DNA from 3 places in the Peribacillus sp. NPDC076916 genome. Region 2 is predicted to be linked to each of the others. Evidence: riboswitches for the same ligand, from Rfam matches in the RefSeq annotation. Region 2 holds a riboswitch; each other region holds the start of a gene.
The links. Region 2 has a riboswitch for thiamine pyrophosphate ahead of thiC (phosphomethylpyrimidine synthase ThiC). Riboswitches for the same ligand answer to the same signal wherever they lie in the genome.
Positions count from the first base shown of each region.

Region 1: it holds a riboswitch for thiamine pyrophosphate, as region 2 does, so the genes downstream of both, tenA (thiaminase II) here and thiC (phosphomethylpyrimidine synthase ThiC) in region 2, are expected to answer to the same signal.
Region 3: it holds a riboswitch for thiamine pyrophosphate, as region 2 does, so the genes downstream of both, ACQKFG_RS12370 (ABC transporter substrate-binding protein) here and thiC (phosphomethylpyrimidine synthase ThiC) in region 2, are expected to answer to the same signal.

Region 1 is NZ_JBNNIU010000007.1:81,549-84,832, reverse strand. Features, by position in the region: gene ACQKFG_RS19520 (AMP-binding protein) at 1-860, shown strand, start outside; gene ACQKFG_RS19515 (SDR family NAD(P)-dependent oxidoreductase) at 912-1,658, shown strand; TPP riboswitch at 1,797-1,925, shown strand; gene tenA (thiaminase II) at 2,060-2,743, shown strand; gene ACQKFG_RS19505 (ECF transporter S component) at 2,758-3,284, shown strand, end outside.
Region 2 is NZ_JBNNIU010000001.1:943,205-946,488, forward strand. Features, by position in the region: gene ACQKFG_RS04670 (hypothetical protein) at 1-124, opposite strand, end outside; gene thiC (phosphomethylpyrimidine synthase ThiC) at 147-1,928, opposite strand; TPP riboswitch at 2,064-2,178, opposite strand; gene ACQKFG_RS04680 (HAD family hydrolase) at 2,294-3,082, opposite strand; gene ACQKFG_RS04685 (histidine phosphatase family protein) at 3,252-3,284, opposite strand, start outside.
Region 3 is NZ_JBNNIU010000003.1:576,693-579,976, forward strand. Features, by position in the region: gene ACQKFG_RS12365 (protein-glutamine gamma-glutamyltransferase) at 1-811, opposite strand, end outside; TPP riboswitch at 1,102-1,211, shown strand; gene ACQKFG_RS12370 (ABC transporter substrate-binding protein) at 1,346-2,350, shown strand; gene ACQKFG_RS12375 (thiamine-binding protein) at 2,362-2,646, shown strand; gene ACQKFG_RS12380 (ABC transporter permease) at 2,643-3,284, shown strand, end outside.

The sequences.
Region 1 (3,284 bases), on a different contig from region 2:
GAGTCTATCAAGACATTTGGAATCCGAGAGAGTTTATTGAATGGGTAGAGAGGGAAAAGATAACGTTTACGGCCGGAGCTACTCCTTATCTGCAAGATACGGTCCAAATGGAGGGGATAGAAAGGTATGACCTTAATTCGCTACGAGTCTTCGTAGCTTTAGGTGCCCCGATTCCCAGGCATTTAGTAAAGGAAGCCATGGAAAAAGTCCCGTTCAAGATATTGTCAGGGTGGGGTCAAACGGAAGATGGCTTGGTAACCTTGACGAGACTTGAAGATCCAGAAGAAAAACTGACGAATACCGACGGAATTCCGTTTCCGGGAATGGAACTAAAGGTCGTAGATTTTGAAGGGAAGGTCTGTGCCCCGAATATAGAAGGCTCTTTATTAGTAAGGGGTCCGGCTCTTTTTGTCGGCTATTTTAAACGGATCGATGATACTTTAGCTGAATATAGTGACGGATGGTTCATTACCGGTGATCGAGCTTTCATTGATGAAGAAGGATATATTCGAATTTCTGGAAGAAACAAAGACATAATCATACGTGGCGGTGAAAATATTCCAGTCGCTTATGTAGAAAATGTATTGTATGAACACCCGGATATTTCTAGCGCTCAGGTTATTGCAGTTCCAGATTCCCGTCTTCAGGAAAAAGCATGTGCATGTATCAGCATGAAAACGGGGAAGAGCCCGATCACGATGGAATCCATGCAGGAATTTCTCTCGCAAAAGGGTTTGGCCAAACAATATTGGCCAGAATTTCTTGAAATTATGGATGACTTTCCTCGTACGGCAAGCGGGAAAATCCAGAAATTCCGGCTCCGGGAAATGATAAATGAAAAGTTAGTCGACAAGAAATAAGCAGTTTAAATAAATCCGTATTGACTAAATGGTGAAAGTGGAGGGAAATATATGAATAAAAGAATCGCATTTATTACCGGTGCCGGAAGCGGAATTGGCAGAGAGATTGCAAAAAAATTGGCTTCTCGCAATTTTAACATCATCGTGGCTGATATAAATCATAAAAATGCTGAGGAAACGGTTTCTTTAATCGAAAATTCGGGTTTTGGAGCCAGAGCCGTCCATTGTGATGTAACGAAATTAGAAAGTGTTAAAAAAGCCGTTGAAGAAACAGTGAATCATTATCATAAAATAGATATATTGGTTAATAATGCAGGCTGGGATAAGGTGGAACCTTTTTTAAAAAGTGATCCTATCACTTGGAAAAGGATTATCGATATTAATTTACTTGGCCAGATCCATACTTGCAAGGAAATTTTACCTCTCATGATTGAAAATGGTTACGGAAAGGTAGTAAATATTGCATCTGATGCAGCTAGAGTAGGATCAAGTGGAGAGGCAGTTTATTCGGCTGCTAAGGGAGGGGTGATTGCCTTCACAAAAACGATAGCAAGAGAAATGGCACGTCACAAACTCAACATCAATTGTATTGCGCCAGGTCCTGCAGATACGCCCCTATTTCAAGAAATAGGCTCATATAATGAAGGTATAGCAGGTGCCTTGGAAAAAGCGATTCCATTTCGCCGGCTAGCTCAACCAGAGGACATTGCCAGTGCTGTTGCCTATTTCGTTTCGGAAGATGCAGGGTATATTACGGGGCAAACTCTTTCCGTAAATGGTGGATTAACAATGGTTTAAAAATCAATATAGTTGGGTGGTTATGCAAGATTGAAAGGCTAGTAAACTTAAAGCATTAGGTTGAAAACTTTTTCTAATATGTTTGACAATTGGGTTTATCGTGTTAATATAAAGGCAAATGGAAATTAAATATACAATTTGTACCACTAGGGGTGCTTTAATGGTAAAAGTTTATTTTACCGCAGAAGCTGAGATTAAAGTATGACTTTAAGACCCTTAGAACCTGATCTGGTTTATACCAGCGTAGGGAAGTGGGGTCTGGAACGATACGATTCTGTATTTTTTCAAGCACAACCACTTTCTTTACGTTTAAGAAAGTGGTTTTTTGTTTGCAAAAAAAGGGGTGATAAAAGGTTTTTTCTGTAAGATTCATTGAAAAATACAAATTGGAGGTAAGGGACATGAAGTTTTCAGAGGAAATTCGTCGGGAAGTTGATCATATTTGGGAAGCTAGTTTTAATCACCCGTTTGTTGCAGGAATAGGAGATGGCACATTGCCATTGGAATGTTTTCGTTTTTATGTCATGCAAGATGCCTATTATTTATCTCATTTTGCCAGGGTTCAAGCTTTAGGGGCAGTCAAAGCTACAGATTTACATACAACAAGCAGGCTTGCCGGCCATGCACAAGGAACATATGAAGCGGAGTTGAAGCTTCATGAGAATTTTTCTGAGAGATTAGGCATCACAAAAGAAGAAAGGGACAATTTCAAACCCGCCCCGACTGCTTATGCTTATACTTCCCATATGTATCGTGCAGCTTATTCGGGACATTTAGGTGATGTTATTGCAGCCATCTTGCCGTGTTACTGGCTGTATTATGAAATAGGTGAAAAGCTGCAAGGTTGCATACCCGAAGAGCCGATTTATCAAGAATGGATAGCGGCGTACGGAGGAGAGTGGTTCCGCACTTTGGTGGAAGAACAAATTGCGAGGCTGGATGAGATTGCTGAAAAAGTAACGGACGAAGATAAGGAGAGAATGAAAGAGCATTTTATCCTGAGCAGCCAATATGAATATTCATTTTGGGAAATGGCTTATCGTTTAGAGAGATGGCCTGTGCACCAGGAAACACTGGAAGTATAAAGGAGAATGAAATAATGAAAAAAGGATTGAAATTAACGGATATATTAGTCACGATCGTGATTTCGGTAGCATTTGGAATCGTTTATATCCTTTGGGGTTCGATTTACTATTCCGTTAAACCATTAGGATTACATCTGGATCAACTTATTTATGGAATGTGGTTTATAGCTGGTCCCGTCGCCTTTTTAATTTTACGGAAACCGGGTGTGGCACTTTTGGCGGAGATTGCTGCAGCTTCCGGGGAATTCTTTCTAGGCTCTCCTTGGGGGCTGACCGTACTGTTATATGGGGTAGTCCAAGGTTTGTTCGCGGAACTGGTGTTCATGGCGTTCAAATATAAAAAATTCAATATGTCGGTGGCCGTTTTAGCTGCGGTAGCTTCATGCCTTGCATCCGTACTAATGGATTTTGTATATGGGGAAATTGGTGCGCTTTCCACTTGGAATCTATCTTTATTCATGATAGCGAGGTTTGTGGGTTCCATTTTCTTTGCAGGTGTGACTGCCTATTATCTAGTTAAAGTCCTGGAAGCGACAGGAGT
Region 2 (3,284 bases):
TATAATCATCGTTTACAAATTCATGATTACAATTCTCCCGAAAAATGTTCAGCTCTCTTTTCAGCTGTTCCAATTGATTTTCCAACTGTTTCATTTCAACTTTTATCTGGATTACCCGATTCATCGAATTCTCCCTCTCGTCGGAATCATTGATAGATTTCCCCGTCCGTTTTCCTGAATTCATTCGCTTTTTCTTTAAGCCCTTCATCGATTACCGACTCAAAACCCAGACCCTTTTCCTTCGCCAGATCACGGATGTCCTGGGAGATTCTCATACTGCAGAATTTCGGGCCGCACATTGAACAGAAATGGGCTGTTTTGGCACCTTCAGCAGGTAGAGTTTCATCATGATATTCGACCGCCCTTTCAGGATCGAGGGAAAGATTGAATTGATCTCTCCAACGAAATTCGAATCTAGCCTTCGAAAGGGCATCATCCCGTTTTCTTGCATGCGGATGGCCTTTAGCAAGGTCAGCTGCGTGGGCCGCAATTTTATAAGTTATGACCCCTACCCGAACATCCTCTTTATTCGGAAGTCCCAAATGCTCCTTCGGTGTCACATAACAAAGCATGGCAGTTCCAAACCATCCAATCATGGCAGCACCAATCGCTGAAGTGATATGATCGTATCCAGGAGCTATATCCGTTGTCAATGGTCCCAGAGTATAGAATGGCGCTTCTTGACAGACTTCCAGCTGCTTATCCATATTTTCTTTAATCAAATGCATCGGTACGTGACCAGGGCCCTCCACCATGACTTGAACATCGTGCTTCCAAGCAATCTTCGTCAGTTCCCCAAGTGTTTCCAATTCAGCAAATTGTGCCTCATCGTTTGCATCTGCAATGGATCCAGGACGAAGGCCGTCACCTAATGAGAATGAGACATCATACGCCTTCATGATTTCACAAATCTCTTCAAAGTGAGTATAGAGGAAACTTTCTTGGTGGTGGGCCAAGCACCATTGTGCCATGATGGAGCCCCCTCGGGAAACGATTCCCGTAACTCGCTTGGCTGTCATGGGGATGTATCGCAAAAGGACACCAGCGTGTATGGTGAAGTAATCGACACCTTGCTCAGCCTGCTCGATTAATGTATCCCGGAAAACTTCCCAATTTAAATCCTCCGCGACTCCATTCACTTTTTCCAATGCTTGATATATCGGAACCGTCCCAACTGGCACAGGTGAATTTCTGATAATCCATTCCCGGGTCGTGTGAATATTCTTTCCGGTGGAAAGATCCATTATATTGTCTGCACCCCATCGTGTAGCCCAAGTCATTTTCTCCACTTCAGCTTCGATCGATGAACTGACAGCCGAATTCCCAATATTCGCATTTATTTTCACATGAAAATTACGTCCGATGATCATGGGCTCACTTTCAGGATGGTTAATATTTGCTGGAATGATAGCCCGCCCGCTAGCTACCTCTTCCCTTACAAACTCAGGGGCCACATTTTCCCTGATCGAAATGAACTCCATTTCTGGAGTGATGATACCTTTACGGGCATAATGGAGCTGGGTTACGTTTTGCCCTTTCACTGCACGCAATGGTTTTCTTTTCAATCCCGGAAAAACGTCGGCATTGGATTGTGACTCAACTTTTTTATACCCGTTATCTTCGGGCTTTATTTCACGGCCATCATACTCTTCAACATCTTCCCGTTCCAGAACCCAGCTTCGTCTAATCGGGGCCAGACCTTTACGAATATCAATGGGATAATCTGAATCCGTATAAAAACCGCTTGTGTCATAAACTCGTAAAGGCGGATTCTCTTCTTCGCCGAATGACCCTGTAGTCGGACTTAGCTTAATTTCACGCATAGGTACTTTAATATCGGGTCTAGATCCTTCAGCATACACTTTTTTACTCCCGGCAAAACTGGACATAATTGAAACGTTCATGTCATTTACAGAATTACTCATCATGATTTCATTTCTCCTTTTTAAGTTCATTTAAAAAGGACAAAATCCAATCCATTTCGCACGAAAAAGCCAGATCTCATATTTAAGACCCGGCTAACGTTAGTATGACTACAGAAATGACCAATTGAAATGTCATTGTTTAGTAGATTCTAACTTCCCCACGCTGGTATGAACCAGATCAGGTCCTGAGGGTTAAGAAGCTTAAGCGCTTCTCTCTCAGCCCAACTTTTATTGGACACCCCTAGTCTGAATAATTTAATTGATTACAGGGTAACTATATATCACCCTTTTCATTCTGTAAATAATTTGAAAGACCTAATATTTTCATTACAACTCTCCAAAATCTGTTATTTGGAGAGGGCCATTAATTAATTCCCCAAGCTCTCAAGAATTGGGTAAAGCTCCTCTAAATGCTTGATTTCATAGGTTGGAATCACTTCATTCCGTTCCTTATCATGGCGATTTATCCAAACTGACTTTATGCCTACCCGTGATGCTCCAAGGATATCGGTCATTAAATTATCTCCGACCATCAATACTTCATCCTTATCAAGCTCCATGATTTCCAAAGCATGCTCAAAAATGGAGGCATCTGGTTTACCTCGTCCAAAAGCGCCTGAAATCACGATTTGGTCGAAATAAGGAACCAGTTCAGGCGTAATTTCAAGTTTGGTATTTTGCAGTTCAGGAGACCCATTCGTAAGCAATAGCAATTTGTACTTCCCTTTTAATTCATCGAGAACACGGAAGGACTCTTCATAGATAAATGGCTTTTTGCGTCTCTCGGCCGGGAATCGTTCTGCCAGTTCAAGCCCAAATTCCGGATCATCGATCCCTAATGCCTTCAAACCTCTCGTCCACGCTTCTTTCCGATAAGCCGGTGCAATCCCGGCCATCTTCCGGAATTCATCATGATCATCCTGAAAGTTTCCCCATAATCCCTCAAATGGGTTGATTCCGATCATTTGAGTGAATGCATATGTATCGTAAGAAGAATAAAGCTCACGTGCTTCCTTTCGCACAGCCTCTTCAAACTCGTCTACATTCAGGTCATATTTCGCCTTAGCCACTTCGCATGTGGCCACAAAAGCCTCTTTTACACTTTTCTGATCCCAAAGTAATGTATCATCTAAATCAAAAAAAACTGCCTTCAGCAAAATGTCCACCCCTCTTTCCCTATTATTGAATTCGCAAAAATTACACTATTACAATAATAAACCACAACCAATAAAAAAAGAATAACTATTCGGCAAATGCCTTCCTCTTTCTTAAAATAAGCAAAAATGACCTTCCCTTCCTAATGGGAAACCTAATATATTCCCTTTATCATCTTTCAAATACATAAAGCTTTCCATTACT
Region 3 (3,284 bases), on a different contig from region 2:
TCGAACCTATTTCTGATACAATACAATTGGAAAGGCTGACAGGACTGTAATCGGACTTTGCACGGGGGATATGTTGTTGGAATTGACTATAGAAGGAACTATCCAGGAAAATGATATGATCTGTCAGGAATGCCGATATGGTGGCGAACGGCTTTCTATTGCTATTTAATTCATCGATGATTCCCTGTGAACTGGTAATCCCGATCCCGTGGCCATAAAAGAGGTCTTTTCCTAATAATATGGCATTTTCACCTTGCCATTCAGGAGTTGCCAGGTCGTGATCAGGGTTTTTGAAGTAAAGGCAATCACCTGGTAAATAATCCCTTCCTTTATGAACGATGAGTTCCATATTTTGTGGAGGGTGCCAGTCATATAAAACTAGGTTTGAAAAAAGGTCGTCGAAATTCCTAGGGCCGATCAAATCCAAAATGGCCTTTAAAAAAGTGACGACTATTGCAGTCCCGCATTCAAAAGCATAAAGCCCTCCATTTATGAAAATGTCAACGAGTGCAGCATGAGGGAGAACTCCTGGCTGAAGGGTAAAAGTGCCATCCTTTGAAAGGCGCCAATATTGTTTATTGGATGCCGATTCCTCAAGTGTGGAAAATTCTGCATTACTTTTATCCAACGCAATAGCTGCCGCAATGACCCGGTTCCTCAGTTGTATCTCGAAATTAAACTTTCTAAAGTTCCGATATTCAAAAATGTTGGAATCCTCCGCCAGCAATTGGACGATTTCAAGTGATTTAGCAGATGCTATTCCTGGTTGGATTTGACTGACATCTAACCGTTTGTGATTAATCTTTATCATGATCATATCCACCTTTTACTTATGAAATGAACGGTTTATAAAACCGGTAAACAAAAATGTTTACATATAATGCTCATTATATGAATGCAAGCTTTGAATTGACTATTTGGAACGTGACAGCTGAGAATGATTGGAATGAAAAGAGGCAGAATTTTTTTGCTTTCATTCCAAAAGATGTTTTGCTAGAAATCCTAGAGTGCAGGAATACCTCTCCGATTAGCGAGAAGAAGCAAATTAGTATTTCTTTTTCCCCATGAATTGATATAATGAGAGAGAAAAGTTCATATGTGCGAGAAATGTAGGGGGGCCAGTACTGCTGGCTGAGATTGCATCCTTTAGATGCTGACTCTTTGAACCTGATCTGGATGATGCCAGCGGAGGGAACATATTATTACTGACTTTCTGTTTTGTATGTTAACGTCCGAATCCATCTTCGGGCGTTTTTTGCTTTTTCATCCAGTATTTGAATAAACCCTGGAGCCCCATTATGGTTCCGGCATATGGATCTTATATGATGTGTAGGAGGATAATGACTTGAATAAATTCTTGCCACTGTTAACTTCGTTGTTCCTTTTGGCTGGATGCGGTGCAGGCGGAACTAATGAAAAAGAAGAAGCATCTAAAAATGAAGGAAATGAAAAATTAAAAAAAGTATCGGTCGTGCTCGATTGGACACCTAATACAAACCATACAGGATTGTATGTAGCCAAGGAAAAAGGTTATTTTAAAGAACAAGGTCTTGATGTGGAAATCATCATGCCAGGTGAAGCCGGAGCTGATAAGCTTGTCGCTTCAGGGAAATCTGAATTTGGCGTAAGTTACCAGGAGGGCATAACGCAGGCCCGCGTGCAGGGCGTGCCGATTGTTTCGGTAGCTGCCGTCATCCAGCATAATACCTCGGGATTCGCTTCACCTGAGGCAAAGAACATTAAAACTCCCAAGGATTTTGAAGGGAAAACGTATGGTGGCTGGGGGTCTCCGGTTGAAAAGGCCATCATTGATTCACTCATGAAAAAAGAAAATGCGGATGTAAATAAAGTGGATATAGTCAATACAGGAGACACGGATTTTTTCACTTCGGTTAAAAGGGATATAGATTTTGCCTGGATTTATTATGGATGGACAGGGATTGAGGCTGAATTGCGAAATGAAAAGCTTAATATGGTTTACTTAACCGAATACTCTGATAAGCTTGATTACTATACGCCTGTATTGACTACGAATGAAAAGATGATAAAAGAAGATCCGGAGACTGTTAAAGCATTCGTACATGCAGCTTCGAAAGGGTACCAGTTTGCGATCAAGAATCCTGATGATGCAGCGGACATGTTAATTAAATCTGCACCGGATCTTGATGCAAAACTAGTGAAGAAAAGCCAGGAGTGGCTGGCAGACAAGTATCAGGATGATGCTCCGCGATGGGGTGAGCAAAAGCTTGCAATTTGGAAGAATTACAGTGATTGGATGACTGAAAATAAGCTTCTTGAAGGTGATTTCGATCCTGAAAAGGCATTTACCAATGAATTTTTACCAAAATAGGAGGAAATACAATGGCCAACTCATTAATTAGCATACAGATCATTCCTAAAGGGGAAAATGTCATCCCCATGGTCGATGAAGCAATCAAGATCATTGAAGAATCAGGTGTCAAGTATGAGGTTCACCCGCTTGAAACGACAATGGAGGGTGAGCTTTCCGAACTTTTTGCCGTGATAGAAAAAATGAATGTAAGAATGATTGAAATAGGATCGCCGAATGTCATTTCCCAAGTGAAAATATTATATCAGCCAAGCGGGATAACGATGGATACGTTAACGGAGAAATATAGGGCATGAACGGAAGGGGAATTTGGAAGAAGGGGGCTCCCTTCTTTCTTTTATTATTGTTGCTGATAGTATGGGAGTCAGTGACAGTTTTATTGAAAGTCGAAGAATGGCTGTTTCCCGCTCCATCGGCCATTTTCATTGAAGGAATTGAGTCGTCCAGCAATCTATACGGACACCTTATATCCACAACCGAGCTTGCGTTGTCGGGTTTTTTTATTGGAAGCTGCATCGGCTTATTGATCGCGGCAATCTTACACCTATTTCCAGGTGTGAAGGATGCGGTTTATCCTCTGCTCATACTATCACAAAATATACCCATCATTGTTCTGGCGCCGCTCTTGGTGATCTGGTTTGGCTTTGGCATGCTGCCTAAGTTAATAGTGATATCGCTTGTATGTTTTTTTCCGGTTGCGGTTTCATCATTGGATGGTTTACGCCAGACACCGTACGAACTTAAGCATTATTTCAAGATGATGGGAGCGGGAAAAAGCCAGTTATTTTGGAAGCTGGAACTTCCTCACTCGATTCCGTTCATTTTCTCCGGCCTGAAAATTTCGGCCACCTATAGTGTAATGGGTGCGGTTATTTCGGAATGGCTTGGAGCAAAATCGGGGATTGGTGTTTATATGACTCTCGCTTCCTCTGCG